3 regions of the Bradyrhizobium denitrificans genome follow, and region 2 is predicted to be linked to each of the others. Evidence: predicted binding sites of a transcription regulator. Region 2 holds the regulator's gene; each other region holds the start of a gene.
What was found. The regulator LexA, encoded in region 2, represses DNA repair genes until DNA is damaged. The targets are predictions, from matches to a motif close to TGTTCNNNNTGTGTTCNG.

Region 1 (10,244 bases), on a different contig from region 2:
GATGAAGTGAAGCCGGGTACAGGCCTTGCAGACCACCGTTTCATACGCGCAGGCCGGGTCGCCCGGCTTCGGCTCTTCCAGCCAATGCTGCACGTTCATCCCGGTTCGCGGACATTTGAAGATCAGATTACCCATACAAATTTAAATGTCTGCCAGGACGGGAACAGGCATTTTGATCTAAATCAAAGTCTCACGAAGAATGGCCGGTCGCTCTACGTTCGCAACAGGCAATGATTGAATCTCAATTGCTGTTTCTACCTGGGAGATATGAATGGCCGCTATCACGCCTGATCGAGGGATTCCGCGACGATCCTGATCCGGAATACGGGCTGCCTCGCTTCGTCGAGCAACTCCATCTGCCATTCGGAGTTTTCGGCAAGCTTTCGCGAGATGCTGCTCGCCATGTCGGCGCAGACAGTGGTCATCTCTTTCCAGGCTGCATTCCGATCGGCACATTCGGTGCCATACTCGGACGCGCCGGAGAAGTGGCCATTACGGATACGAAAGAAATAGAGCGGCATTGCCAAAACCGTTGACCCCTGACCGCCCCAGGCCGCTGGGTTTGATGAACGCAGGGTAAATGGATGCGGAAAACCCAATCGGATCAATTCCGGTAAAATACGGTCGATGACGACCGCACCGGCACAGCGGAAACGTGTCCGCGGTGAAGCCTCACCCCTGATCTGCTGTAATCTTGGGCGGCCTGTGAACTGAAACAAGTGAGCCTCGGACCGCGGCGGTCCGAGGCTCCGCGTCAACGTCGTAGCTTCCCGACGGGGCAGTTCGGCAATGACAATTGCAACTATATGACAGGGCGTGCGCGCATGCTTTGCGACAGGTCAACGCTCGTCGCATAGGGGACCGACACCACATCCGCCGCGGCGTTTTCCCGAAACAGTCAGGGCCATCAACCGGTCTCAGCGATCGATGATCCGCTCCGGCGCGACCGCCAGGCGGTACGCGACGGCGGTCGAACCATCCGGCGTTTCGAGCAGCGCGTCGCATAGAGGGCAGCGCACGTCACCCGGTGGGCACGCATATGACCGCAGTTCGATGCGCTGCAAACCGGCTCTGCAGGAGAGGCACATGACCTCATCTTGTTTCATCCCCTCATGATGCACGAGCGGCACGATCAGTTCCGCGCGGATTGCGCCGGGCTGTATGACAACACCGTGCGGGGAGGCGGACGATCCAAAACGTCGAAAGCCCCGGACGGGGTCCGGGGCTTTCTCTCGCCCTTTGGCGCGGATGGTTTCAGGGCCGTGCGCCTAGAGGTGACAAAGCGCGGCCGTAAATCATGTGCTGATATCGGCCAGCTATCATCGCAACAAACAAACAAATTCGGGGCTGATCAAAAATCTGTTCGTGTCCGACAACCGAACCCATATATCGCAACCAAGAGTTTATGACAATGCTTGTTGTCCGATCCACTCCAGAGCGACTTGCGGGTCAGTGTTGCGCAGCGCGCGGTTCCGCCCCCGGGGCCATCCCTTTCGGCTGGCGTGGAAGAGATCGCTCTTTGCGGCCTGCGGCGCTTTATCTGCTGACCATCATATCGCGGCCATGGAACAAGCTGAGGGGGGCGCGGGGCGCATCGCATGGAGCGCATGACCGATGAAGCTCAGGCAGAAACGGATCGGATTGCACGAGAAATAAGCTGTCGCACGCGCTACGAGCCGAACAAAAGCAGAAGAGCGGTTGGAACTTCGTTCTTCTCAGGAGAACCACGGAGGTGCGGTCAGCGCACGCGCGCAGAAGTTGGTTGTTTCAAGGAAAAGTCTTGACCAGCACGATCGGACCGACAATGGCCGCATTGAACTCAGCAAGGTGCTCGCTCGGAATCCAGTACTCGAGATGATCGCGTCCGCCGGCCTCGCGTACCTCATAGCGATCGACGAAAGTGCGCAGCACCTCGAAGCGCAGCACGTGACCGCTGCCGCTCGCCGGCACGTTCCAGTCGCGCGCGATCTTCACCGCGTAGGCCTCGGTCAGCACGGGATAGAAGATCGGCTGCTCCGGCAGCCGCGGCGGAAACGCACGCATGCCCGACGCCGCGATCAGTGCGAGTTCCTTCGGACCCACCGGGCGCCATAGGGTGATCGTCGGGTTGGCGATGGTCATGTGGTTTCAAGGGAGGCCGGTGATCTGGTCTCTCCAGACCAAGCAGAACGGCACGGCTCCGGCAAGTTTTTCGTCATTGTCTCAATCTGTGATTGTCGTTCGATCTGCTTCGGTGGGGAGATGTGGCACCGAGCCTGCGGTCTTGTCCTGATCAGCGCCCGCCGATCATGCCCCCGCGCAGCGCCTGTGCCTCAGCGGGCAGCCCTGGCGCTGGGAACCGGTGCGTACTGCCGGGCGCGAGCGCGCGCCGGTCTGGCTCAGGCTCGGGATGTCCAGCGACCAGGGCAACTGGCTCTCTCGGGGCGCTATGAGCCGAAGCTGTAAATGCCCCCGAATGCGAGAAAGAACATATTGCGAACAAAGAACAGATCGGGTACATTCACCTCAAGATTGTTGCCCGGCCTCGTTAACCATTTGTCCATCCCGCGAATCCCCGCCATAAGGAGCGCCAATGTCCGCCACCGCCCTGCGTATCGTCGAAGGTTCCTCAATGGATAAGAGTAAGGCGCTCTCCGCTGCGCTGTCCCAGATCGAGCGTCAGTTCGGCAAGGGCTCGGTGATGAAGCTGGGCAAAAACGACCGCTCGATGGATGTCGAGACGGTGTCGACCGGTTCGCTCGGGCTGGACATCGCGCTCGGGATCGGCGGTCTGCCGAAGGGGCGGGTGATCGAGATCTATGGGCCGGAATCGTCGGGCAAGACCACTCTGGCCTTGCACACCGTCGCCGAGGCTCAGAAGAAGGGCGGCATCTGCGCCTTCATCGATGCCGAGCATGCGCTCGATCCGGTCTATGCGCGCAAGCTGGGCGTCAACATCGACGAGCTGCTGATCTCCCAGCCGGATACCGGCGAGCAGGCGCTGGAGATCTGTGACACCCTGGTTCGTTCCGGCGCGGTCGATGTGCTGGTGGTCGACTCGGTGGCGGCGCTGGTGCCGAAGGCCGAGCTCGAGGGCGAGATGGGCGAGTCGCTGCCGGGCCTGCAGGCCCGCTTGATGAGTCAGGCGCTGCGCAAGCTCACAGCCTCCATCAACAAGTCCCATACCATGGTGATCTTCATCAACCAGATCCGCATGAAGATCGGTGTGATGTACGGCTCGCCGGAAACCACCACAGGCGGCAACGCGCTCAAATTCTACGCCTCGATCCGTCTCGACATCCGCCGCATCGGCGCGATCAAGGAGCGCGATGAGGTGATCGGCAACACGACCCGCGTCAAGGTGGTCAAGAACAAGCTGGCGCCGCCGTTCAAGCAGGTCGAGTTCGACATCATGTATGGCGAGGGCGTGTCGAAGATGGGCGAGATCCTCGATCTCGGCGTCAAAGCCGGCATCGTCGAGAAGTCCGGTGCCTGGTTCTCCTATGACAGCCAGCGGCTCGGGCAAGGGCGCGAGAATTCGAAGTCGTTCCTCAAGGCCAACCCCGATATGACGGCGAAGATCGAGGCCGCGATCCGCCAGAACTCCGGCCTGATCGCCGAGCAGATCCTGGCCGGCAACGCGGAGCGCGATGCCGACGGTGAGGAGCCGGCGGAGGAGTAGGGGGACGACGGCGGCGGGGGCCGTGGACGTGAGTAGCCGACGTTCCGGCGCCCGCTTGCAGATGTGTGGTGCTCTATCGAAAACCGCGGCTGCTGCGTTCCCGAGTGCCGCGAGTATCCGTTTCTGAGCGCCGGATAAGATCTTCAACGCGACTAACTTAAAGTGCGCGCGGGCGGACCGGATCCGCGCGGCGGCGTTGCGATTTCCGACGCCAATCCTGGGCGTCGGGCGTCGATCGCGAACGTGTTGCTCGCGCCTTGAGCCAATCAGGTCGTCCCGGAGCCAACAGCATGACGCGTTTGTTTCTAGTGGCTGACGATCCCAGCGCCGGAGCGCTTCGGAGGAGCGGCTTTGCCGATCTGGTGGTACCAATTCTCCATCGTTTCGTGTGGGGACCGTTGCCATCCGACGCCGAGTTGTCGGCCAATCTCGCCCAGCGCACCGCGCGACGGAAGCGGGGGCATTGGTTGGACTTCGCCTCGCGTGGCGACTTCAAGGCGGTCGGCGGCCGAAGTCACAGTTTTCTCGAACTTGTCGACCGTTGCGATAGCGTCGAACTGTGGATGGGGACCCGTCCGAACGACCAGTTGGTGCTGATTTGGCTCTTGGACTATCTGCGCGATCACGCGGAGATCGCGACGAAGATCGTATTGCGGCATGTCGATGTCCCGCTATTCGATGCCCCGGCCGGGCGACGCGCCGGTCGGATGATGGCCGGCGTCGAGCTTGCACGTGCGCATCTCGACCTGGGTCATCTGGCATGGCAGGCGTTTCGTGCGCCGACGCCGCAAGCCTGGTCCGATCTGTTGAAGCAGGATCTCAGTGCGCTGCCGCAGCTTCGCCGCTGCGTGCAGGAGATGCTCGATGAGCTTCCCGGTGTTGCGACGGGCCTCGGAGCATCGGAGCTGAGAATCCTCGAATTGCTGTCAGCCGGCTATCAGCACCCGTTCGACCTGTTGCCGCATCATCGGGATCGCTTTCAACGCCGCGTCTATGACTATTGGGAAGGAGGCACGTTGCTCGACGGTCTGGCGCTGGCACGGGTGCCTGCAATTGCCGGCCTTGCCGAATGGCCATTCTCGGTCGAGATGCACGACCGCCGTGAAAGCCTCGAGCGCTACACGGCCAGCACCCTGTCGCTGACACCGCTCGGCAAGGCAATCCTCGCCGGCGAGGAGGATTTCAGCAGCCATAATCCGATCCGGCGCTGGTGGGGCGGCACCGAATTGACCAACGCCAATCTCTGGCGTTGGCATGCGGTGCTCGTCGCGCCGGATCCCGGCATGCCTGACCTCATTGATTGTCGCGAGCCGTGGTGTGCGATCTCTTGGGACATGCGTGAGGAGGCTTACTCCGCGGCCTGTGCGTAGTCGCCAATCGGCGGACACGAGCAGACCAGGTTGCGATCGCCATAGACATTGTCGACGCGTCCGACGGGGCACCAATATTTGTCGGTGCGCGAGGTGCCTTCGGGGAAGCAGCCCTCGCTGCGGCGATAGGCGCGGTTCCAATCGTCATCGGCGATGTCGTGCACCGTGTGCGGCGCGTGGCGCAGCGGTGAGGCCTCGATGGTGAAACGGCCCTGTTCGACCGCGGCGATCTCCTTGCGGATCGCGATCATGGCATCGCAGAAGCGGTCGAGCTCGGCTTTCGATTCCGACTCGGTCGGCTCGATCATCAATGTGCCCGCCACCGGGAAGCTCATCGTTGGCGCATGGAAGCCATAGTCGATCAAGCGCTTGGCGATGTCGTCGACGGTCACCCCGCAGGTCTGCTTCAGCGGCCTGGGATCGATGATGCATTCATGCGCGATGCGGCCGCGTTCGTTGCGATAGAGCACCGGGAAATGCGGATCCAGGCGCGCCGCCACGTAATTGGCGTTGAGGATCGCGATTTCGGTGGCGCGGGTGAGGCCTTCGCCGCCCATCAGGAGCATGTAGATGTAGGAGATGGTCAGGATCGAGGCCGAGCCGTAGGGAGCGGCCGAGACCGGTCCGACGGGAGACGGCGTCGCGGCGTCGGTCGCGGGGTGACCCGGCAGGAACGGCGCCAGGTGCGCCTTGACGCCGATCGGGCCCATGCCCGGGCCGCCGCCGCCATGCGGAATGCAGAACGTCTTGTGCAGGTTGAAATGGCTGACATCGGCGCCGTAGTCGCCGGGCCGGGAGAGGCCGACCTGCGCATTGAGATTGGCGCCGTCGAGATAGACCTGGCCGCCATGGGCATGGACGATGTCGCAGATGTCGCGGATATGCTCCTCGAACACGCCGTGGGTCGAGGGATAGGTGATCATGATCGCCGCGAGCTTGGCGCTGTGCAGCTCGGCCTTGGCCTTGAGATCGGCAAGATCGACATTGCCGTTGCTGTCGCAGCCGACGACGACGACCTCCATGCCGACCATGTGCGCAGAGGCCGGGTTGGTGCCGTGGGCGGAGGAGGGGATCAGGCAGATCGTGCGATGACCCTCGCCGCGTGCGGCGTGATAGCCGCGGATCGCGAGCAGGCCGGCATATTCACCCTGTGCGCCCGAATTCGGCTGCAGCGACACCGCGTCATAGCCGGAGATCCGGCACAGCCAGTCCTGCAGATCGGCGAACATCGTGTGATAGCCGGCGGCCTGCGCGCGCGGCACGAACGGATGCAGGCTGGAGAATTCCGGCCAGGTCAGCGGAATCATCTCGGTGGTCGCATTCAGCTTCATCGTGCAGGAACCGAGCGGAATCATCGCGCGGTCGAGCGCGAGATCGCGGTCGGCGAGCTTGCGCAGATAGCGCAGCATCTCGGTTTCGGAGCGATGCGCGTGGAACACCGGATGGGTCAGGAACGGCCGCTGCCGCTTCAGCTCGGCCGGGACAGCGTCGCGCGCCTCGGCTTCGATGGCCGCGTAGGAGAGCTCGCCGCCAAAGGCGCGCCAGACGGCTTCGACGACATCGGCCGTCGTGGTCTCGTCGAGCGCGATCCGCAGCCGGCTGCCGTCGCGCCCGAGATTGATCCGCTGGCTTTCCGCACGCGTGATGATCGCATCGCATTTGGCGCCGGCCTCGACGAGGACCGTATCGAAGAAGCTGTCGCTCGCCGGTGCGAAGCCGAGCTTGCGCAGCCCGGCGGCCAGCACTGCAGCCCGGCGATGCGCGGTCCGGGCGATCGATTTGAGCCCGTCGGGACCATGATAGACCGCGTACATCGCGGCGATCACCGCGAGCAGCACCTGCGCGGTGCAGATGTTCGAGGTCGCCTTCTCGCGCCGGATGTGCTGCTCGCGGGTCTGCAGCGCCAGGCGATAGGCGGGAGCACCGCGCGAATCGACCGAGAGGCCGACGATGCGGCCGGGCAGCGACCGCTTCAGCGCGTCGCGCACCGCCATATAAGCGGCATGCGGTCCGCCATAGCCCATCGGTACGCCGAAGCGCTGCGCCGAGCCGATCGCGATGTCGGCGCCGAGCTCGCCGGGCGAGGCGATCACCGTCAGTGCCAGCAGGTCGGCGGCGAGAATCGCCAGCGCACCCTTGTCGTGCAGCTTGGCGATATCGGCGCGCGGATCGCGCAGCGCGCCCGTGGTCTCCGGATATTGCAGCAGGCCGCCGAACACCTCGGCGCCGTCCAGATCCTTGACCGGATCGCCGACGATCAGCTGCCAGCCCAGCGGCTCGGCGCGGGTGCGCAGCACGGCCAGCGTCTGCGGATGCACGTTCCTGTCGACGAAGAACGCCTTGGTCTTGGCTCGCGCCGAACGCTCGGCGAGCGCCATCGCCTCGGCCGCCGCAGTGCCCTCGTCGAGCAGCGAGGCGTTGGCGACGTCGAGCCCGGTGAGGTCGCAGATCATGGTCTGAAAGTTGAACAGCGCCTCAAGCCGGCCCTGGCTGATCTCGGGCTGATACGGCGTATAGGCCGTGTACCAGGCCGGGTTCTCCAGGATGTTGCGCTGGATCACCGCCGGCATGATCGTGCCGGAATAGCCTTGGCCGATCAGCGAGGTGAACACCTGGTTCTGTGCGGCCAGCGCCCGCATGTGGCCGATCGCCTCGACCTCGCTCAAGGCCGGTTCGAGCGTGAGCGGCGTGGCCTGGCGAATCGTGCCGGGCAGGGTCTGCGCCATCAATTCGGCGACGCTCTTGGCGCCGACGGTCTCCAGCATCGCCGCGACATCACGGGGCGATGGACCGATATGGCGGCGGGCGAAGCTGGTGGCGGCATCATCGAGCGGCTTGAGCGGCGTGGTCATGAGGGCCTCGCTGGAAGATCCAAAGTTGGTGTCATCGTCCGTCCCACGGTCTCGCCTGCGGCGAGCCCGTGGACAGGCTGCAGCGGACGATCCAGTACGCCGAGGCGTCTCTGGTCGACCGCTGCCGCTGGTGTGAGTACTGGATGCCCCGCCTGCGCGGGGCATGATGGCGGGTGTGGTGGCCCGCAGAGGTCTCACGCCGTGTGCGCCTTGTACGCGGCCTCATCCATCAGGCCGCCGAGCTCGCTTTTGTCGGCGATCTTGAGCTTGAAGAACCAGGCCTTGCCGCCGGCGTCAGTGTTGACCAAAGCGGGCTCGTCGACGATGGCCTGGTTGACCTCGACCACCTCGCCGGTGATCGGCGCGTAGACGTCGGAGGCGGCCTTGACCGATTCGACCACGGCGGCGGCCTCCGTCTTCTTCAGCGCGCGGCCGACCTGCGGCAGTTCCACGAAGACGACGTCGCCGAGCTGGGCCTGCGCGAAATCGGTGATACCGATGGTGGCGACATCGCCCTCGATGCTGAGCCATTCATGGTCGGAAGTGTAGAGCGTGGTCATGGACGTCCTTCAGCGCTTTGCAGGGTCAACGTTTGTAGGTGTTGGGAACGAACGGCGTGGCGGCGACGCGCAGCGGCAGTCGCTGGCCACGCACGTCGGCGAAAAGCACGGTGTCCAGTGCGGAGAGAGCGGTCGGCACATAGCCCATCGCGACCGGTGCATTCAGCGTCGGACCGAAACCGCCGGAGGTCACCTTGCCGATCGGCTCGGCCGAATCGGCCGTCGCGAACAACGTCGCGCCCTCGCGGACCGGCGCGCGGCCTTCGGGCTTCAGACCCACGCGGCGGCGGGCCGCGCCACTATCGAACTGCGCCAGGATCTTGCCCGCGCCCGGGAAGCCACCCGCACGGGCGCCGCCGCTGCGGCGGACCTTCTGCACCGACCATTCCAGCGCCGCCTCCACGGGCGTCGTAGCCGTGTCGATGTCATGTCCATAGAGACAGAGCCCGGCTTCGAGCCGCAGGCTGTCGCGGGCCCCGAGCCCGATCGGCAGCACGTCCTTGTCGGACAGCAGCGCTTCGGCGAGTTGCTCGGCCTTGTCGGCCGGGACCGAAACTTCGTAGCCGTCCTCGCCGGTATAGCCGGAGCGCGAGACGTAGCAGGTGAGCCCGTCGACGTTGCGCGGCCCCGCATCCATGAACCGCATGGCCTCGGCGTCCGCACAGAATTTCGCCAGCACGGACGCTGCCTTCGGGCCTTGCAACGCCAGCAGCGCCCGGTCGGCGAGAGGCTGCACGTCGCAGACGCCCGAAAGTCCGTCGCGCAGCAGCTGAATGTCGGCGTCCTTGCAGGCAGCGTTAACGACCAGCACCAGATGCTCGCCGAAATTCGCCACCATCAAGTCATCGAGAATGCCGCCCTCGGCATTGGTGAACTGGGCATAACGCTGGCGCCCGGGCGGAATACCGATGATGTCCTGCGGCACCAGCCGTTCCAGCGCGGCTGCGGCGTCGGCGACTGTGCCGGATTTCGGCACCACAGCGACCTGGCCCATATGGGACACGTCGAATAGTCCAGCCGCGGCGCGGGTATGGAGGTGCTCCTTGAGCACGCCGGGCGCGTATTGCACGGGCATCTCATAGCCCGCGAATGGCACCATCTTGCCGCCGAGGCTGACATGCAGCGCATAAAGCGGCGTTCGCTTGAGAGGAGAGGCGGGAGTAGCAACGGGTTCAGCCATGGATCAGGGGTCCTCGCGCGGTTCCTCGGGACCAGTCCCGAAAAACGCCACCGAAGCCCCATCTGTCGCTGTGCCTGAGAGTATTATCCCGTCGGCGGACACTTCCCGGGATCAGGCCCGGCCAGCGTCTCTTTCCAGATGCAGTAGCAGTCGCGAGGGTCCTTTTGCCTGAGAGTTTCCGGGGCGGTTGCTCCTTCGGCGCCGATCCTTGAAGTTCAAGCAGAACCTCAAGAGAGCGGTCTCTCCCGACGCGACTGTCGTCAACGCCGCCGACCAAACACCAGGGCGCGCGAACTGTCAACGCGTCACGCTGGCTTTCAACCAGCTTTAGGAGCCGTGCAGCAAGCCCATGATGTTTCTGCACAGTTTCTGGACAGGCGAAGTCCGCTTGTCTAAAAGCAATGCCGCCGAATTCCCGGACTTCTTCGATTGGATTGCTATGAGCGGCGTCAACGAGATCAGGTCGACCTTCCTCAACTTCTTCGCCGCGAACGGCCACGAGATCGTGCCGTCCTCGCCGCTCGTGCCGCGCAACGACCCGACCTTGATGTTCACGAACGCCGGCATGGTGCAGTTCAAGAACGTCTTCACCGGCGTAGAGAAGCGGCCGTACCACCGCGC
Region 2 (10,244 bases):
CCCGGTCTGGGCGTAGAGCTTGCCGATGTCGATGACGTCGGGGCCCACCGTGCCGCTCAGGATCGGAAGATCAAAGTTCTTGTTGCCGACGGTGAGGGTCGCGGTCTTGCTTGCGGATTTTGCGTCCATCGTTTGTCCCCGATGAGATCGTTAGGCTTGGCCCTTGTTCTTTTTGAGAGATGGCAGGGCGGGTGGACTTTATCTAGTGCGGTGGCTTTGACATTCGCGTCAGAGACATTCGCGTCAAAGACATTCGCATGCACTTTCGCTGCGAAGACCTTAAGCGAAGGTCAAATCCGAAACCGCACTGGATTCTTATACTTACTAGTGTCCTTCGGCTGTAACATCCGTAAACGAGGCCCGCCGCAACGTGTTACGAATGCCAAAGCCGGGACACCGGTTGGTGCCGCGCAAATGCGTATCGTATTGCCCTGTGCGCTGCAAGATGGGGTAAATGAGACCTTATGAGGTGGTCTGATCTTTGAGACGGCCTAGGGATTCATCACGCCCCAGAATTGCCAAAACGTCGAAGATGCCGGGCGAGGTGGTCCGTCCGGTCAGCGCGGCGCGCAGCGGCTGGGCCACCGCGCCCAGCTTGAGATTGTTCGTTTCGGCAAATGCACGCAGCGCGGCTTCTGTGGCCGGGCCGCTCCAGGGCTCCACGGCCGCCAGCGCGTCGTGCAGTCGGCCGATCAAGGCGCGACTGTCCGGCGTCAGCAGGGCGGCAGCCTTGGCATCGATCGGCAGCGGCCGGTCGGCGAAGAGGAAGGCGGCGCCGTCGATCAGCTCCAGCAGCGTCTTGGCGCGCTCCTTCAGGCTCGGCATCGCCTGGGTCAGCTGCGCGCGCGTCGCGTCATTGAGCTTGGCCTTGAGCGTCGCGCCGTTCGGCACGTAATTCAGCACGTCCTCGAACTGCCGGACGAGCGCTGCGTCATCGCTGTGGCGGATATAGTGGCCGTTGAGATTTTCCAGCTTGGCGAAGTCGAAACGCGCCGCCGAGCGGCCGATCGCCGGCAGATCGAACGCTTTGATCATCTCCTCGGTCGAGAAAATCTCCTGGTCGCCATGGCTCCAGCCGAGCCGCACCAGGTAATTGCGCAGCGCGGACGGCAAATATCCCATCGCGCGGTAGGCATCGACGCCGAGTGCGCCGTGGCGCTTCGACAGCTTCGAACCGTCGGGCCCGTGAATCAACGGGATGTGCGACATCGACGGCACCGTCCAGCCCAGCGCATCGTAGATCTGCTTCTGGCGCGCGGCGTTGATCAGATGGTCGTCGCCGCGGATCACATGGGTGACCCCCATATCGTGATCGTCGACCACCACGGCCAGCATATAGGTCGGATTGCCATCGCCTCGCAGCAGCACGAGGTCGTCGAGATTCTCGTTCTGCCAGACCACGCGGCCCTGCACCTGGTCCTCGATGACGGTCTCGCCGGTCAGCGGTGCGCGCAGCCGGATCGTCGGCTTGACGTCGCCTGGCGCGTCCTTCGGGTCGCGGTCGCGCCACATCCCGTCATAGAGCCGGGTACGGCCTTCGGCGCGCGCCTTCTCGCGCATGGCAGCCAGCTCTTCCGCGGTGGCATAGCAGCGATACGCCATGCCGCTGGCGAGCAGCTGCTCGGCGACCTCGCGGTGGCGCGCGGCGCGGCTATATTGGTAGATGACCTCGCCGTCCCAATCGAGTTCGAGCCATTTCAGCCCGTCCAGGATGGCGTCGATCGCTGCCGTCGTCGAGCGCTCGCGGTCGGTGTCCTCGATTCTGAGCAGCATCTTGCCGCCGCGGCCGCGCGCATACAGCCAGTTGAACAGCGCCGTCCGGGCGCCTCCGATATGGAGAAAGCCGGTCGGGGAGGGGGCAAAGCGCGTGACGATCGGTGAGGTCATGGGCGGCAGCACGAAATCCAGGCAGGGGCTGTAAAGGGCGGGGGGTGTATAGCAGGCCTATCGCATAACTAAAGCCTTCCTTGGGGGAGGCGGATTTGGCAGATAGGCTGCCAAATTCCGGAGCAGGATATTCTTGATGACCACGACGACAGACACGGCAGCGACGGCTGAGGCAGGGCGCGACTTCATCCGCGACATCGTCCAGGCCGATCTCGACAGCGGCAGGCACAAGACCGTCGTCACCCGGTTCCCGCCGGAGCCGAACGGCTACCTGCATATCGGCCATGCCAAGTCGATCGGTCTCAACTTCGGCATCGCCAAGGAATTCGGCGGCCGCTGCAATCTGCGTTTCGACGACACCAATCCGACCAAGGAGGAGCAGGAATATATCGATTCCATCCAGGCCGACGTGCGCTGGCTCGGCTACGATTGGGGCGACAACCTGTTCTACGCGTCGGACTATTTCGAGCGGCTTTACGAGTGGGCGGAAGGGCTGATCAAGGCCGGCCTCGCTTATGTCGACGACCAGTCGCAGGAGGAGATCCGGCTGGCGCGCGGCACGCTCACCGAGCCCGGCAAGAACAGCCCGTTCCGCGACCGAACGGTCGAGGAGAATCTCGACCTGTTCCGGCGCATGAAGGCCGGCGAATTCCCGAACGGCGCGCGCGTGCTGCGCGCCAAGATCGACATGGCCGCCGGCAACATCAACCTGCGCGACCCCGTGCTTTACCGGATTCTGCACGCCCATCACCCGCGCACCGGCGACACCTGGAAGATCTATCCGAGCTATGATTACGCCCACGGCCAGTCGGACGCGATCGAGGGCGTCACGCACTCGATCTGCACGCTCGAATTCGAGGATCACCGGCCGCTCTACGAATGGCTCCTCGACAAGCTGCCGGTGCCGTCGCATCCGCATCAATACGAGTTCGCGCGGCTCAACCTGACCTACACGCTGCTGTCCAAGCGCGTGCTGACGCGGCTGGTGCAGGACGGCCACGTTGCCGGCTGGAACGATCCGCGCATGCCGACCATCGCCGGGCTGAAGCGCCGCGGCGTGCCGCCGGCCGCGGTGCGCGAGTTCATCAAGCGCATCGGCATTGCGAAAGCCAACAGCATCGTCGATGTCGGCATGCTCGAATTCTGCATCCGCGAGGAGCTGAACCGCACGGCGTTGCGCCGCATGGCGGTGCTGCGTCCCTTGAAGATGGTGATCGAGAACTATCCGGAAGGCCAGGTCGAGGAACTCGAGGCGATCAACCATCCGGACGATCCATCCGCCGGCACCCGCAAGATCGCTTTCGGCCGCGAGCTTTATATTGAGCAGGACGACTTCATGGAGAACCCGCCCAAGAAGTTCTTCCGCCTGTCGCCCGGCACCGAGGTGCGGCTGCGCTATGCCTATTTCATCAAGTGCCGCGAGGTCATCAAGAACGCGGCCGGCGAGATCGTCGAGCTGCGCTGCACCTATGATCCGGCGACCAAGGGCGGCAACGCGCCCGATGGGCGCAAAGTCAAGGCGACGATGCACTGGCTGCCGGCAGCGCAGTCCCTCACGGCCGAGATCCGCATCTACAATCAGCTGTTCGCCAATCCGAGCCCCAACGCCGCCGACTTCACCGCCGACCTCAACCCCAACTCGCTCGAAGTGCTGACCGACGCCCGGATCGAGCCGGCGATCGCGGCAGCCAATTCGGATGCACCGATGCAGTTCGAGCGCCAGGGCTATTTCGTGCGCGATCCGGACTCGACGCCGGACAAGCTCGTCTTCAACCGCACGATCGGCCTGCGCGATACGTTCGCCAAGGAAGTCGCGAAAGGCGGATGATGCGCCCGGCCGGCGCGATCGCCGCCTCAGGTGATCGCGTCATGGCCAGCCTCGGTCAGCCTCGGCACGCCGTTGCTGACCTCGACAAGACCGCGGGCGGTGAGCAGCGCAATATCCTCGTCCGCGACGGGCGAGAGCGCGAGCCGGCGTCCTTTGATGTCTCGCAATGTCCAGCGCAGGTGGATCGCCTTCTCGAGATCGAGATCGGCAAGGGGGTCGTCAATACGGTCGTCGTCCATGCCCCAATAAGCACCGATGCGACCCAAAGTTCCAATCACCATTCGTGCACATAGCTGCGAGATTCGCGTTTTGTTCCGCTAGGCCAGTTCCGCTGAGTTCCGCTAGCCTCTGCTTCCGTAAAATTACGGGGTACCGAGATGGCGGAGCCCGCCAGGCCGCCAGGATGGCGTCGCGGGATCGCGGGCGTGATGGCCGATGTCTGGCCGCCACGCGGCGCGCGGACCGGAGGCTGGCCTGAGGTCGGCGCCGACGCCTGGCCGTCGCTATCCGCCCATCTGACGCGCTGGACGCGCGAGGAGGCCGGGGCTGGCCGGCTGCTGCCCTGGGTGCCGGTCGCCTTCGGCGCCGGCATTGCGGTTTATTTTGCCGCCGATCATGAGCCCGCGCTGTGGGCAAGCGTGCCGACCGCGCTGCTGCTCTGCATCGTCGCCGCGCTGATGCGGCGGCATCCGCTGTTTCCGGCGGTGGTGATGATCGCGGCCGCGGCGTCCGGCTATGCGGTCGCGACCAGCAAGACCGCACGCGTGGCGCATCCGGTGCTGCCTCGGCCGCTTTACTCCGTGGCGCTGTCCGGCTTCGTCGAGGCGCGTGACATCCGCGAGCGCAGCGATCGCATCGTGCTGCGTGTGACCGCGATGGAGAGCGATCGCCACGCGATCACGCTGACGCGCGTCCGGCTGGCCGTGCGCAAGGGCACCGCGCCCGATGTCGGCAGCTTCGTGCAGCTCAAGGCGCGGCTGCTGCCCCCACTGGCGCCGGTGCGGCCCGGCAGCTACGATTTCGCGCGCGACATGTTCTTCCAAGGCATCGGCGCCTCCGGCTTCGTAATGGGCGGGATCACGACGCTGACGCCGCCGCAGGAGGGCGGCTTTGGCCTGCGCTATGGGGCGGCCATGCAGGGCCTGCGCGATGCGATCGACGCGCGCATCCGGGCCCGGCTCGATGGCGACGAGCGCGCCATCGCGACCGCGCTGCTGACCGGCCGGCGCGATGCGATCACGCCTGATGTCAACGACGCGATGTTCATCTCGGGCCTCGGCCATGTGCTCTCGATCTCGGGCTATCACATGGCGGTGGTCGCGGGCGTCGTGTTCTTCGCGGTGCGCGCGCTGCTCGCACTGATCCCCGGCCTCACGGTGAGCCTCCCGATCAAGAAATGGGCGGCTGCGGCGGCTTTGGTCGCGGCGGCGTTCTATCTGCTCCTGTCGGGCGCGGAGGTCGCGACACAGCGGTCGTTCTTCATGACGGCCGTCGTGCTGATCGCAGTCATGGTCGACCGCCGCGCGGTGACGTTCCGCACGCTGGCCGTCGCGGCGATGATCGTCCTGATCGCGGCGCCCGAAGCGCTCGTCCATCCGAGCTTTCAGATGTCGTTCGCGGCGACGCTCGGCCTGGTCGCGCTGGTGCAATTCGGGCTGCCGCGATTATTCGCGACGCCGGACAGGTCCGTCACCGAACGCATCGCATTATGGGGCGGCCGCGAACTCGCGATGCTGCTCTTGGCCTCGCTGATCGCTGGGCTCGCCACGACGCCCTATGCGGCGTTTCACTTCCATCGGATCACGCCCTATGGCGTGCTGGCCAATCTTGCGGCCATGCCCGTGGTCTCGGCGCTGGTGATGCCGGCCGGCCTGCTGGGACTGCTTGCGGCGCCCTTCGGACTCGACGGTCTTTGCTGGACATTGATGGGCTGGGGCATCGACTGGATGATCGCGGTGACGCGCTGGGTGGCGGCGCTACCTGGGGCCGTCGGACGCGTCACGGCGTTCGGCATCGGTCCGCTGATCCTGGCCAGTTTCGGGCTCCTGCTCATCGGCCTGTTGCGGACACCGCTGCGCTGGTCGGGCGCGGTCCTGATCGCTATTGCCACGATCTGGTCCGTCAGCACGCCGCAGCCGGACATCCTGATTTCCGGCGACGGACGCGCGGTCGCCGTGCGCGGGCGCGACGGTCGGCTGCATGTGATGCGGACCGGCAAGGATGTGTTCGTCGTCAAGGAGTGGCTGGCGGCCGATGCCGATCCGCGCGTGCCGTCGGACCCCACCCTGGGAGACGGGGTGTCCTGCGACGAGTCCGGTTGTGTGATGGCCATGGCCGATGGCCGGTTCGTGGCGCTGACGCTGCGCCCGGAGGCGCTGGCCGACGATTGCACGCGCGCGGCACTGATCGTGACGTCGCGCGCTGCGCCAGCGTCCTGCGCAGCCGCCGCGATTGATCGCCAGCGCCTGCAGCAGCAGGGCGCCTTGATGCTGGCGACGCAGGGGGCGGGATTTGCTGTCACACCGGCGCGCGCCGTCGGCACCAGCCGGCCATGGTGGCCAGCCGCCGAGACGGGCGAGTTCGAGCCGGTGCTGACGCCGCGCGCGTCGATGCCACGCGTCCAGGACGCGACACCGCCTGAGGCGGAGCAGGGTGCAGATGATTAGGTCGTTCACGACCGGCGAGGGGGCCGGTTCACCCACGCAATCATCTCAAATGGAACGCCAACATCACGAGACGCTCCGCGGACTCACAAGATGACCGCCGAGCGCCCCATGTTCGTTACCAGATGTTCGTTTCCAGAGGCCGCCAAGCGGCGGCCGCCGGTTGTTGCCAAAACGAGGAGCTGCCGCGCCGCGTCGGTGCGATCCGAAGAATGGGCTTGGCGAATCCAGACTCGGCGAATCCAGACGCGCCGAACGAGGGTGGATTTGCCAAGAAAACGCGAGCGGGTGCCGAGCGGTACGATCAGGTGATGCTGATACGGCGAATCGTCGGGCTTTCTGTCGCCGGAAGCTCCTCCGCAACATCCGGGCGTCGATCGGCTGATGGCTTGGTGACCGGCAGCTGCAGCACGGTTACGCGCTGGCCCTCGCACAGCTGGGTGACAAGCACATGGCGCCCGTCGGCGAACTCAACGGCGTCGTGATGGCGATCGGGGACGTGCTTCTCGATGGTGTTGAACTTGGCCACGCGCTCGCGGATCGTGCGGGTCCACAGCCAGCGGCTATCGTAGCGGACGTCCTCGGCGAACGCGAGCTCGGTGCCGGGGAGCATGCAGACCGCGACGTTGGGCTCGCTTTCCAAGGCGAAGCCACGGGTCGCGGTGCCGCGGAACGTCGTCGAAATCAGCGTCTCGCCGACCTTGGCGGGACGGGAGGCAACGGCATGGAGGCTGTAGTCACACATCGGATCGCTCCTCGTTCAGAGATAGCCGACCCACGCTCCCCCCGGACAGGCGCAGGCCTCTATCAGAGTGGACATCAAGGAGGATGTTAGCGCGCGCTTCGCGGCATTTCTGCGCTGATCTGCACGGCCTCTGCCTGCGCGCGATCACAAGCGTTTGAGCACGCGTTCGAGTCTGCCGCGTTGCACATCCGTTGCACATCATGAGGTGCATTGGCAGAGGGCGTGATTGCTCGCCGCCAGCGGCCGCTGTCGCGCGACGCACCGCTTCCTGAGGTGGCCGCCGCATCGTCCCGACGGCGGAGCTCACTCACGCCCCCGGTCAGTGTTGAGGTCCGCTGATCGTGACGACCGCCGAGCTTGTCGGCGTCAGTATCCGCGCAGCATGTCCGCGATCAGTATTTGCGATAGAGGCCAACCAGCTTGCCCTGGATCTTCACCCGGTTGGGCGGCAGGATGCGCACCTCGTAAGCGGTGTTGGCGGGCTCCAGCGCGATCGAGGCGCCGCGGCGCCGGAAGCGCTTCAATGTCGCTTCCTCATCGTCGATCAGCGCCACCACGATGTCGCCGGTGTCGGCGGTCTCGTTGCGCTGGATCAGCGCCATGTCGCCGTCGAGAATACCGGCATCGACCATCGAATCGCCGCGCACTTCGAGGGCGTAATGATCGCCATTGCCGAGCATGTCAGCCGGAACGCTGATTGTATGGCTGCGGGTCTGCAGCGCCTCGATCGGGGTACCGGCGGCAATCCGGCCCATGACCGGCACCGCGACGGGCCGTTCGCCGTCGTCGAGCGCCGGCGTGGAGGTTCTCACCTTGCCGAGATTCCCCTCGATGACCGACGGCGTGAAACCGCGGCGATTGCTGGCCGCCTGCGACAGCTCCGGAAGCTTGATCACCTCGATCGCGCGGGCGCGATTGGGCAACCGACGGATGAAGCCACGCTCCTCCAGCGCCGTGATCAGGCGATGGATGCCGGACTTCGAGCGCAGGTCGAGCGCATCTTTCATCTCGTCGAAGGACGGCGGCACACCGGCTTCCTTGAGCCGTTCATTGATGAACCGCAGAAGTTCGTACTGTTTGCGCGTCAGCATCTCGACCTGGTCCCCAGTTGGTGTCGTCCGAGTCCCGTGCCGTGCTCCGACGACCAGCGTTCGAGAGCGAAGGGGAATCGGACGATCGCGTTCGCCCGCAACATACTAAAAACAAATCATGAACGGACACTATATGTTCGATGTGTGTTCCGCAATCCCAAAAATATGGTGAACGGACCGGGATTTGCCGGGGAAATCGGCTCAGAGCGGAAGGCGCAGGATCTCGCATGGGCTGCCGGCCGATGCCTTCGGCGCGAACGCCGGGCGGATCACCAGCGCCTGCGACAGCGCGAGATTCCCGAGCAGCGAGGAATCCTGCTGCGTCACGGGGGTTGCGATCAGCGTGCCGTCGGCGCGCTTGTCGAGCTGTGCCCGCAGATAGTCCTCACGCGAATCGTTGGCGCCGAGGTCGCGGCCGAGCAGGGCGGTCTCGCGCGGCAGCTGCGGCTCCCGGCCGAGCAGGCTGCGAATCAGCGGCACCAGAAACAGGATCGCGCAGACATAGGACGACACCGGATTACCCGGCAGACCGATGACGCGCATGCCGGCGAGGCGGCCATGCATCATCGGCTTGCCCGGGCGCATCGCGATCTTCCAGAACGCCATCTCGACGCCCTCGGCCTCGAGCGCCTGCTTGACCAGGTCATGATCGCCAACCGACGCGCCGCCGGTGGTGACGAGAATGTCGGCCGCGGCCTCGCGCGCGCGGCGAATGCCGGCGACGGTCGCTTCGAGCGTATCGGCGGCAATGCCGAGATCGATGGCTTCGGCGCCTTCGCTGCGCACCAGCGCGCGCAGCGCGTAGCCGTTGGAATAGACGATCTGGCCGGGCCCGGGCGTGGATCCCGGCATCACCAGCTCGTCGCCGGTCGCGAGCAGCGCCACCTTCGGCCGGCGCCGTACCGGCAGCGCCGGATGGTTCATGCTGGCGGCGAGCGACAGATCGCGGTCGCTGAGACGGCGTCCGGCCTGCAGCAGCACCATGCCCTGGTGGAAGTCCACGCCGGCGGGCCGGATGTGCCGGCCCTTGATCGCCGGCTCCGTGATCACGACGTGGCCATCCTCGGCGATCGTGTCCTCCTGGATCACGACCGCATCGGCGCCCTCCGGCACCACGCCGCCGGTGAAGATTCGGGCGGTCTCGCCGGGCCCCACGACGCGGTCGAACGGCCGTCCCGCCGCGACCTCGCCGATGACTTTCAATCGTGCCTTGGGCTTGTCGGCGTCGGCTGCGCGCAGAGCATAGCCGTCCATCGCCGACATCGCTTCGGGCGGCTGGGTCCGCAGCGCCGCGAGGTCGCGGGCGAGCACCCGGTGAAACGCGGCGTCCAACCCCACCTTTTCCTCGGCCAGGGGCTCGGCGCCGGCGAGCACTGCAGACAACGCATCGGACACCGGCATCAGGGCCATGGAAGTTCCTTCGGACGGAGACGGGAGGACGACTCGAAAGTCTCGCCTTCTAACCGAACGCACACGGCCCGGCCAAGGTCTAAGCCGCACGCCAAGTTCGCATCAGTCCGCGGGGCCTGCCTCGGCAGCGATCTCACAAGCCCGCGAGAAAGTCCGTGATCAGGCGGGTGACCTCCTGCGGCCGCTCCAGGCTCGGCAGATGCGCCGCTTCGGCGATCGCGCAGCCCGAGCCGTTCGGCAATGTGGCCGCGATCAGGCGGCTTCGCTCCTGGATGTGAGGAAAGTCGGACCCGCCCCAGATGATGCGTGACGGCGCGGTGATCTCGGCGAGGCGCGGGAAGGCGGGTGCCGTGTCGAGGTTGGCGCCGACCGCCGGCGCGCGCAGTGCCGCCAGGTTCTTCTGCAGAAAGCTCGCGCGCAGCTCGCCGGTGATGCGGCCTTCCCGCTGCAGCGGTCCATCAAGCCAGAGGTGGACCTTGATCGCGCTGACCCGGTCCCAGTCGCGCGCAGCCTCGGCCGCGGCGAGCCGGGTGAGCAGCGGTTCGATCGGCGGTGGATAGACCGGCTCCGGCGCTCCGCTGACCGACGGCGCGATCAGCACCAGCGCGCGGAGGCGCGAC
Region 3 (10,244 bases), on a different contig from region 2:
GTAGATCGCGGAGAAGCCGAGATCGAGCCGCACCAGGCGCCACAGATAGTTGGCGAGCTGCATCGGGATCGACAGGTCCAGCCCGTAGAAGCGGCGGAGCTCACGCGCGGTGGCGGCATCACCGCCGCCCATCTGCGCCATCATCGCGTCGACCGTGTCGCCCGGCGCGAGCTGCAGCAGCAGAAAGACGCCGACCAGGATCAGGACCAAAGTAGGGATCGAGGCGGCGAGCCGCCGCCCCGCGAGGCTCAAAATGCGCATGGTCTCATTCTGACCGACTTCGGCTCAGGCGGAAAGCCAGAGATCATGCCAGCTCGACGATCCCCAGCGCGGCGTGTTGGAGTGGTTGCGCGCCTTCGCCGTGATCACGGTGACGAAGATCTGCTCGATTGGCATCCATACCGGCAGCTCGGTATTGGCCTCGCGCACGAAGTCGGCATAAAGCGCCTTGCGCTTGACCGGATCGACCTCGGTTGCCGCGTCATCGATGATCTTGTCGATCTTGGCATCGTCCCAGCCCCATTGGTTGGTCCAGGGGGCGCCCTTCGGCTGGCCGGAGCGGTACCACACCGTGGTGGAGACCGCCGGGTCGTTGCGGTACTGGTGCCAGCCGGTGGCGAGATCGAAGGCGTGCTCGTCATAGACCTGTTTGAGGAAGCCGCCGCCGTCATTGCGAACGATCTCGATCGCGATGCCGACCTCGCTCAGGGATTGCTGGATGAAGGTCGACCACAGCGAGATGTCCTCACCCCATGGCGCGGGCAGCAGCTTGAGCGAGAAGCGGGTTCCCCCGGCGCCGGGCTTGTAGCCGGCCTCGTCGAGCAGCGCTGCGGCCTTGGCCTTGTCATAGGGATATTGCGGCGTATTCGCGCCGGGATAGAAATCGGTCGAGGTCGACGGGATCGGCCCGGTGCCGAGCTTGGCGAAATCGCCGAGGAAATTCTCGATGAAGAAGGGGACGTTGATCGCGTGCGCGATGGCGCGTCGCACCTTGATGTCGGACAGTTCCTTGCGGCGAACGTTGAACTCCAGCGTATTGGTGCGGGCGTTGCCCTCATTGCCCTTGGTCGAGACGATGAAACGCTTGTCCTTGCCGAGCCGTGCCATGTCCGAGATCGTCAGCCCCGAGAACGGGCTGTAATGCAGCTCGCCGGCCTCGAGCTGCGCGGCGGCGGCGGCGCGGTCGGTGATCACCTTCCACACGATGCGGTCGAGATAGGGCGCGTTGGAACGCCAATAGTCGGCATTGCGCTCGGCAATGATGTATTGCCCGCGCTCATATTTGACGAACTTGAACGGGCCGGTGCCGACAGGGGCGAGGTTGGCGGGGTTCTGCCGGATGTCGCCGTTCTCATAGATGTGCTTGGCGGAGATATAGCCGAGATCGGGCAGCGCGCGCAGCAGCAGATTGAGCGGCATCGGGCGCTCGTAGCGGAAGATCGCGGTCTGCGGATCCGGCGTGTCCACCGCCGTCAGAAACAGCTGCAGCGTCGATCCGTAATTGAGGATCTTCTTCCACATGTTCATGGCCGTGAAGGCGACATCGTCGGACGTGAACGGCTTGCCATCATGCCAGGTGACGCCCTTGCGCAGCTTGAACGTGATCGTCTTGCCGTCGGGCGTGGCCTCCCAGCTCTCGGCGAGCACGCCGACCGGCTGACCGTTGGCGTCGAGATCGACGAGGTTTTCCTGGATCTTGCCGCCGATGATGTAGACACCGGTCGAGGCCTGCAGGCTCGGATTCAGCTGCCGCTGCTCGGCGCCGTAATGGACGTTGAAAACGCCGCCCTTGCGCGGGGTCTCCTGGGCGAAGGCCCGGAAGGGGTTGACCACGTTTGCGGCGATGGCGGCAGAGGTCAGAAGAGCGGTACGGCGGTTGATCTCGAAACGGCTCAAATTCATCAAGGTCTCCCGAAGGCCATGTCGACGCTGGCCGATGGTGCAATCGCGGCGAGATTACGCGGATCGAGAGGCTGAGTCATTCCCAATCACGCAGCCGGACCTTGGCTGCGGTGACCGCCGTGCCTGCGCCGCTGGGCAATGGATCGCTCGTATACAAACATTCGGCAGCATGTTTGAGCTCTCGCGCTGTGTCGCGATAGGTTTTGCGGCTAGGCGCGCGCCGGCTGACCCGCGTCCAGTGTGGATTGATCCCGCCATCCTCCACAGCAATATGGTCGTCGGCGTTCAACCTCGAAGGAGGTTGCCAACTCAGATGCTATTTGAGGTGTACGCGGCTGGCGTCTTCGGCGTCTCGGGCCGGCATTCGCAGCGCGAAGCTGACCTCGGTCGTGTCCGGCAGGAGGTCGATCGCGCCGCCATGGCTGGTCATGATGGCCCGCACGATGGCCAGCCCCATTCCGGTGCCGCCGCTGTCCCGGCGGGTGGTGAAGAACGCATCGAAGATCCGCTCGCGGTTCCCCGCGGAGATCGGATGACCGTCGTTGCTGACCCGCAGGATCAGCTGATCCCCATGCTCCTCCGCCGTCAGACGGATGGTCCGGGCGCCGTGACGCACGGCGTTGTCGGCGAGATGCGTCAGGGCTATCAGAAGCGTCTCGCCGGAGAGCTCGACGCAACGGCTCAGCGCGCCCTGCGTTTCGAGCTGCACCGCTGGAAACAGAGCTCGCAGCTGATCGACGACGTCGGCCGGGCAGCAGGCGTCGCTCTGCGGCAAGGCTTCCGCCCGGGCCAACTCGCGCAGCCGGTGCGCCATCTGTTCCAGCCGCTCGGTATCGCCAAGAATGTTGAGAAGAAAGCGTTCCTGCTCGGTCCTTGTGAGGTGATCCGACGAGGCCCGGAGCGAATCCAACAACAGCTCCGCCGCGCCCTTGATGGAGGTCAGCGGCGATTTCAGCTCATGCGTCAGATGCGCGGAAAAGTTCTTCAGGTAGCTGGAGCGCCGCGCCAGCTGCTCGGCCATGGCGAAGAAATGCTCGGCCAGCTCGGCGAAATCCCGCGTGCCGTAATGGGCCAGCGGCCGGAATCCTGCCGGATCGTTCCGGCCGATCCTGCCGGCGCGATCGACGAGATCGCGCATCGGTCGCGTGATCGTGCGGGCGACGATCAGCCCGACCAGCAAGGTCGTCAGGATGATCGCGGAGCCCGCCGCGATGAACTTGCCGCGCTCCTGATAGAGGTGTTCGAAGATGTTGCGCGGTGTTCGCGACGTGTAGATCACGCCGGCGACGTGATCGTTGACGATCACGGGCATGGCCGAGAAGACATGGACGCCGACTCCGCGGCTGATCGAATAGATCGGGGGGGGCGATTTGTCGGGAATGCGGATGCGCAGCGCGGCGCCGTATTTTCCGGTCAGAGCGGTGGCGACCTCTTCGATGTGAGCGAGCGACTTGCCCATCTCATCGCGGCCGGCGATCACCACCCCGTGCGGATCGAGTATACGAAATCCAGCGAGGGTGACCTTCTGCGTTTCGCGGACGACTGGCCAGAGCCGTTCGCCGATTGCGATATAGGCCGGGTCCGCAGGCCGGATGGCCTCGCGGGCGTCGGGGCGGCGGACGAACAGATCATTCCCCAGGAGATCGAGCAGGGGCCGGATCGGGGTGACCTCATCTGACGCGTCGGGCCTCGCCTCGGGCGGGATCTCGGCACCGAGCGCAATTCCCGCTGGGACGCGCGCCGCAACCTCCTCGGCAAAAATCGCGGCAAGCACGCGGCTCTGCGCGATCAGCTCGGCTTGCGTCTGACGGATCAGCTGGTTGTCGTAGATGCGGAAGAAGAACAATCCGACCAGCGGCAAGGTTGCGACCAAGGCCAGCACGCCGAAGACGATCTGTCCCAGCGACGGTCGCCATTTCTCCTTCGGTTTCGGCGCGATCATGGCGCGCCGCAGCGTCCGAGCCGGAAGCCGACGCCATGCACCGTTTCGATCGCGTCCTCACAACCGGCGGAGGCAAGCTTGGCGCGGATGTTTCGGATGTGGCTGTCGATGGTGCGGTCGGAGACCTGTATATTGAGCTGATAGGCCGCCGTCATGATCTGCTCGCGGCTGAATACGACCGTGGCGCGCGTCATCAGCGTACGCAGGATGCTGAATTCGAGCGCCGTCAGCGTCAGCGGCGTCTCGGCAAAGCAGGCGAGGTGCTGCTGCGGGTCGAGGCGAAGCCGGCCATGGATCAGCTCGTCGGGCTCGACCGTGCGATGGGCTCCGGCGGTCGCGACGCGGCGGAGAATGACATTGACCCGGGCCACCAGCTCGCGCGGGCTGAACGGCTTGGTGACGTAATCGTCGCCACCGATCTCCAGCCCAAGGATGCGGTCGATCTCCTCGTCCCGAGCCGAGAGAAACAGGATCGGCACCTGCGATGTCCTGCGGATGCGCCGGCAGACCTCCAGCCCGTCGAATTCCGGCATGCCAACGTCGAGGACGATCAGGTCTGGTCGCTCGTCGGTGAACTTGATCAGAGCGGCGCGGCCGTCGGCGGCTTCCGTCACCGCCATGCCGGCCTTGCTTAACGCAACGCGCACAACCTCCCGGATATGCGGGTCATCGTCGACAATGAGGATTCGGGGGGACACGGTCGGAGGCTCCGCGGCGACACATCAGCTGGGGTTCTGCAACAGGGGATGTGTATCGAGATAGCGCTGCAAGCGCCAGCCGCGAAAGCTCCAGGAGCGCCAGTCCGCCATGCGAGTTTGCTGCTGCAGGAGGAGGCGGTCTCGGTCCGCTGTCAGCCGCCGGTCGGATGGCGACATCAGCATGGCCCGGTCGATCGCCGGCAGCGCCTGCGGCCCGAGCCAGACGAGGTAATCGCTGTCGATGGACGGGCCGCTCCGCCCGGCCTCGCGGCTGTGGGCCACGTTGTAATCGGCGATCACGGCGTCAAGATTGACGAACGTGCAGGCGTAGATCGTGATCGAAAGCATCACCAGGTTCATGCGGATCAGCCAGGCACTCGGCTTGTCGAGGGCGATCCTGAGCACGATGAGAACGAGGCCCATTGCAACCAGGATCATCCAGATCAAGGCTGCGAGTCGCCAGTAGGTCAGGGCGTAGGTGTCGACGTACATGTGCAGCCGCTGGATCGAGGAGACGACCAGCAACACATTCTGTGCCACCCAGAGATAGATCAGTGGACGAATGAGCGGCGATCCGGTTGCCGTGATTTCGGAGCGGCCTGCGACGATGACGAAAACGGCTGCAAGCAGCGCCGTGACGATCAGCACATAGGCGCCTCGGTGCGCATAGGCCGCGTAGGTCACGCCGTTCGGAAGCGCAGCATGTCCCCACAGATAGGCTCCGTCGAGAATGGTCTGGATGGCAAACAGGACGTTGAACAGGATCAACGACCGGATCACGGTCGCGGGACCGAGCACGGTGGACAGCAGGGAGGGGGCCTGATCGGGCTCGCGGTCGACCGCCGGCTGCGTCGGTTCGACACGCTGGCGCCAGCGCAGGTGGACGAACGGCCATATCATCGACAGCGCCAATAGCCAGAAGATCGCACGCGCCGTCGTCAGCTCCGAAGCAGAGCCGTCGAAGCTGAAGACATCGAGCCATTGCGCGATGACCGGATTCGCGACCGCGAACAACAGGACGAAGACCCCGCCGAGCGTCAGTGGGATGCTCCAGACCAGCAGGGCGCGCGTGAGCGAATGATCGCGCAGCATCATGATGATGTCGGGCACGAGCCGGAATGGTCCGATCAGGAGCAACTGTCGGGCGGCGGTCAGCGGCAGCGTGAATCCGCGGGCGCCTGGATCGGTCGCGAACGCCACCGCCGACAGGATCATGACCAGCATGATGGGGAATGACAGCAGGCCCAGATTCTCGACGACAGGAGCCAAGCCGGCGACGAAGAGGGCGGTCGCTCCGATCAGCCGGGCGCGCGAGGTCATCGCGACATTGACGAGGATGCCGGCCGTGGCGAGCGCGGCGAGGAACAGCGGCAGGCCAAGGCCGATCGGGCGGCCGTCGTAAAGCAGGATGTCGGCCATTCCGACGAGGCCCAGAGCGATTGCGAGTTTGAGCCATCTGGAATCAGACGCGGCTGGGGTGGCCGTCAGCTCGGCGGAGGCGGTCATGCGAAGGTCCTCGATGGAAGCGATGCGGCCGGGATGCACCAGCCGATGAGCCACCATGACGCCGCCACGTGCAGCCGCTGACGAGCGGGTCTGCAGCATTTCAGGATTTGTTTGCAGATTTCGTGCAGAGGCGACTCCGCCGCTGGCGAAGGCGGATCGGCATTGTTACGCAAAAGCCGTCTTTCCCCTGGAATGATCGGCTGCACACATGCTCGGGCGTATCAGGACGGCAGTCCTCTGGAGCCTTGCTCTGCTCTTCATCTTCATCACGTTCAACAGTAACGAGCCGTATCTCGTTCGGCTCCGCGGCACGGGTCACGCCGCCTTGCTGATCGTCGGTCTGGCGGCTCCGCTTCTGCTCCTGCTCAGCGGACGCTGGCGGCACGGTCTCTCCGGGAGGCTGCTCGTCCTCGTCTGGTGCATCCCGCTGCTCGCGCTGACATCAACGCAATTCACGTTCGCCTGGCGCAAGTACGAGACGTTCGACACTGCGCCCGAGGTCGCGCGGCTGCTCGGACGGCATTTCATGGTCGGTTACACGTCAACGGCGGATGCTGCCGCGCTGGCGCGGCAGGGCCTGATCGCCGGCATCTACGTGACCCACCACAACATCGTAGGGCGAACCGCTGCTCAACTTCGTGCTGAGATCGCGCGGCTGCAGGCCGAGCGGGTCAGCGCCGGCCTGCCACCTCTGCTGGTCTCGGCCGATCAGGAGGGAGGCTCTGTCGCGCACCTGTCTCCGGCTGTGCCGAACATGCCCGCTCTTGCGACCTTGGCCGACCTGCCGGAGGCGCGGCGGATGCAGCGGGCGTTTGAGATGGGACAGAGCCAGGGACGGTCCCTCGCGGACGCCGGTATCACCTTGAATCTCGCGCCGGTCGTCGATCTGCGGCCGAGTTGGACGCACAACAGGTTCGATTTCCACACGCTGATCAGTCGGCGCGCGATCTCCAATGATCCGGCCGTGGTCGGCGACATAGCGCTCGGCTATGTGCGCGGTCTCGAGGCCAGTGGCGTTCGCGCCGCCGTCAAGCACTTCCCAGGTCTCGGGCGCGTTGCGGCCGACACGCATCATTTCTCGGCAGATCTCGAAACACCTGCGGAGGTCTTGGAACAGGCGGATTGGCGGCCCTTTCGACAGGTGCTCGACAATTCGGATGCGGCGATGATGGTCGGCCACGTCGTGGTCGATGCGATCGACCGCGAGCGTCCGGCATCGCATTCCAAGGCCGTGCTCGACGGTCTGATCCGGGGCCGATGGAACTACCAGGGCGTGATCGTCACCGACGACCTCGTGATGGGCGCGATCTACGGCCGCGATCTCTGCAAGGCTGTCGTCGAGGCTCTCAGCGGCGGCGCCGATCTGCTGCTCGTCGCCTATGATGGCACGCAGTTTTACCGCGTGCTGGCCTGCGCCAAGACGGCGCTGGCGGAAGGACGGATCGATCTGGCGGCCCTCCGCAGGAGCGATGAGCGTCTGCGGCGCTGGATGTCACGGGAGGAGGGGCCCCTGGCAGCGAATGCCTCGACAGGCGACATGGCCGCGCCGACCCGGCATCGCAGCCTGGCCGATGAGGACACTGGTCCAACAAACGGCGCGTCGTCAGCGCGGACCGTTGCCGGTCCAGTCGCGCCATGAGACATTGGAGAGGCTTCGCAGATCCGTGGCCAGCGGCCGGCGCGCCTGCTTGTCATATTGGCCGATGACCTGCTCCGACTCGCGGATCTTGAGCTGGAGCTCAGCCACCTGCCGCTTGGTCCGTTCGATCGCCTTGGCGTCGGCGCTTTCGCCGACTGTGAACCGCGCTGTCTCGATTTGCTTCAAAGCCGCGCGGTACTTCTTGAGCTGAGCGCGATGCCAGGCAACCTTGCTGTCACTGTCCGCAACCATGGGGTACTCCCGCGAAATGCGGCAAGACTAGACGACCGAGTCCTGATTCGCGACCTTTTCAGGCTATTTTAGCCTGTCGCCGAAGCCACTGGAATACCGGTCCCGCTACTTGGTGGGCAGATCGAACGATCTCAGTCCAGTCCCGCTGCGCGCCGCATCTCGTCGATCAGCTCGGACGCTTCAGCCTTGGTCCGCACGTCCTTCGTCGGATCGGGCTGGCCTGCCTGCTCACTCAGGGTCTTCAAGTAGGAGGCTTGCGCATTGGTCACCGGATCGTCTCCCGACGCCCAATCCTTCGGATCCTTTTCAATCTTCTCGGTCATGCCGATTTCCACTCTTGGCTGCATCTCACGTGGTTGAGTCCCATGAGGTGCCAACGCGGATGATCGTAGAATGTTCCGTATATGTTCTTTGTACGAAAAGAAGGCTGGTCGTGCCAATTGCCCGTGCTCATGAGGACGTCTCTGCCGCCGTCTTCTTTCCCGTAGGCGACGGGCGTTGCTCCGCGCCGTTGTCAAGAGTCCGGTCAGCGCTGCGCGCGTCTGGAAAAACGATCTCTTGGCCAGGAGCTCCAGCAAGCTCGTCCGCCGTGGCTTCGCAAGGTTTGATCTCGAAATTGTTGTCGAGCACCTTCTCGCCGTGCGTATCCAAGGTCACGAGATCTGCACGCTCCGCGGCCTCCCAAACCTCGCGCTCGGTCCGAAACGGACGGGTCATTTGTTCGTCGTTTTCAAAGAGTGCATAGGGCACGGGGAGCTCCAGATCGGAATCCGTCGATGGAGCGTCCGGCTGGTCCGCTTGGTGAGGGCGGACAGACAGGGGCTGCTCCCGCATACAAACTGCGGCAGAGCTTCGCTGTTCCATGGCGAGCCCCCCGCGCTCGATGAGTTGTGACGATCAGTCCTGACCTGCGGCGGGAACGATGGTCGCGCCGGTCGGGTTGGCCAGCGTGTCCGTCTGAACAGGAGAGCACCATGGATATCAAGGGAAAGAAGATCGCCATTCTCGCCACGAACGGCTTCGAACAAGCGGAGCTCGAAGTGCCGCGCGATCGCTTGAAGCAGGCCGGGGCGACCGTCGACGTGATCTCGCTCGCCGCCGGCCAGATCAAGGGCTGGGACCAGAAGGATTGGGGACGCCCCGTCAAGGTCGACAAGACGCTCGACCAGGCATCGGCATCGGACTACGACGCCATCGTGCTGCCAGGCGGCCAGATCAACCCGGACCTGTTGCGCCTCGAGCCGAAGGCGCTGAAATTCATCAAGGACATCTTTGAGGCAAAGAAGATCGTGGCCGCGGTCTGTCATGCGCCATGGCTGCTGATCGAGACGGGCATCGCGAAAGGTCGCAAGATGACGTCCTACAAGTCCATCAAGACCGACGTCGTGAATGCCGGTGCCGATTGGCAGGATGCGGCGGTCGTCGTCGACCAAGGTGTCATCACGTCGCGCAATCCCGGCGATCTGGAAGCCTTCAGCGCCAAGATCATCGAGGAGGTCAAAGAGGGCCGGCATCTGCAGCGGAGCGCCGCTTGAGGCGGCTGCCAGGGCCGGGAAGGCCGGCTGAACCGGCATCTCGGCCCGAACGGGCCCAGCGCTCGAAGGGTCGAACGCTGGGCCGCAGTCCACACGGAGTTGCCTTCGGCGCGATGGGGGAATGCCGCCGGAGACAGAGGGAAAGACGTCGGCTGCGGCGCGTCGTTCCTAATTTCGTGTCACCGGCGTCGTCGGCTGCCGATCAGCCGGCGGCCCGCTGTCGGGCTGCCTTGGGCGCCGCGCTCGTGAAGGCGCTGGTCATTTCCGGCGGCATCGCGCCCGGACGCAAGGGCACGATCAACCGACAGACCAGCCCTTCGGGCCGCCAGTCAAACAAAGCCCGCCCGCCGAGTTGGCTCTCGACGCTTGCCATCAGGCTGCGGGTCCCAAATCCGCGGGAGGTCGGCACGTGGACCCGCGGCCCGCCGGTTTCGATCCACACGATCTCGAGAACATCGTCCTCGATGGTCCATTTGACCGAGAGATGACCAGAGCGGACCGACAGGGCGCCGTATTTGGCCGAGTTCGTCACCAGCTCGTGCAGGGCCAGCGCCAGGGTTTGTGCCGTCGCCGGCTGTAGCTGGAGTTCGGCACCGCCGAACGCCACCTGTCCGCCGGTCGCATAGGGCGCGAGCTCCTCGCCGATCAGCCGGCTGATCTCTGCGCCCTGCCAGCTCGAAAGCGAGAGAATGGTGTGAACGCGTGCGAGCGCGCTGATGCGGCCCTCGACTGCGCTGACATAGGTCCGCACGCTGTCGGCCTTGGTGAGC

Region 1: a site for LexA is predicted at 2,464-2,481, ahead of recA (recombinase RecA). Genes of this name have one in related genera too.
Region 3: a site for LexA is predicted at 8,334-8,351, ahead of HL671_RS34280 (DUF3072 domain-containing protein). Genes of this name have one in related genera too.

What each region holds. Positions count from the first base shown of each region.
Region 1 is NZ_JABFDP010000019.1:141,301-151,544, reverse strand. Features, by position in the region: gene HL671_RS22050 (hypothetical protein) at 1-99, opposite strand, end outside; gene HL671_RS22045 (DUF6894 family protein) at 282-521, opposite strand; gene HL671_RS22040 (hypothetical protein) at 918-1,130, opposite strand; gene HL671_RS22035 (hypothetical protein) at 1,768-2,121, opposite strand; gene recA (recombinase RecA) at 2,573-3,661, shown strand; gene HL671_RS22025 (DUF1835 domain-containing protein) at 3,952-5,031, shown strand; gene gcvP (aminomethyl-transferring glycine dehydrogenase) at 5,010-7,883, opposite strand; gene gcvH (glycine cleavage system protein GcvH) at 8,078-8,443, opposite strand; gene gcvT (glycine cleavage system aminomethyltransferase GcvT) at 8,469-9,623, opposite strand; glycine riboswitch at 9,770-9,881, opposite strand; gene alaS (alanine--tRNA ligase) at 10,063-10,244, shown strand, end outside.
Region 2 is NZ_JABFDP010000008.1:141,734-151,977, reverse strand. Features, by position in the region: gene gltA (citrate synthase) at 1-129, opposite strand, end outside; gene gltX (glutamate--tRNA ligase) at 463-1,887, opposite strand; gene HL671_RS10660 (glutamine--tRNA ligase/YqeY domain fusion protein) at 2,024-3,715, shown strand; gene HL671_RS10655 (hypothetical protein) at 3,742-3,954, opposite strand; gene HL671_RS10650 (ComEC/Rec2 family competence protein) at 4,093-6,381, shown strand; gene HL671_RS10645 (hypothetical protein) at 6,683-7,123, opposite strand; gene lexA (transcriptional repressor LexA) at 7,516-8,214, opposite strand; gene HL671_RS10635 (molybdopterin molybdotransferase MoeA) at 8,416-9,624, opposite strand; gene HL671_RS10630 (alpha/beta fold hydrolase) at 9,758-10,244, opposite strand, start outside.
Region 3 is NZ_JABFDP010000043.1:29,443-39,686, forward strand. Features, by position in the region: gene HL671_RS34245 (ABC transporter permease) at 1-261, opposite strand, end outside; gene HL671_RS34250 (ABC transporter substrate-binding protein) at 286-1,902, opposite strand; gene HL671_RS34255 (ATP-binding protein) at 2,219-3,844, opposite strand; gene HL671_RS34260 (response regulator transcription factor) at 3,841-4,542, opposite strand; gene HL671_RS34265 (DUF4153 domain-containing protein) at 4,567-6,048, opposite strand; gene HL671_RS34270 (glycoside hydrolase family 3 protein) at 6,257-7,687, shown strand; gene HL671_RS34275 (hypothetical protein) at 7,652-7,939, opposite strand; gene HL671_RS34280 (DUF3072 domain-containing protein) at 8,071-8,262, opposite strand; gene HL671_RS34285 (hypothetical protein) at 8,390-8,689, opposite strand; gene HL671_RS34290 (type 1 glutamine amidotransferase domain-containing protein) at 8,914-9,474, shown strand; gene HL671_RS34295 (HWE histidine kinase domain-containing protein) at 9,677-10,244, opposite strand, start outside.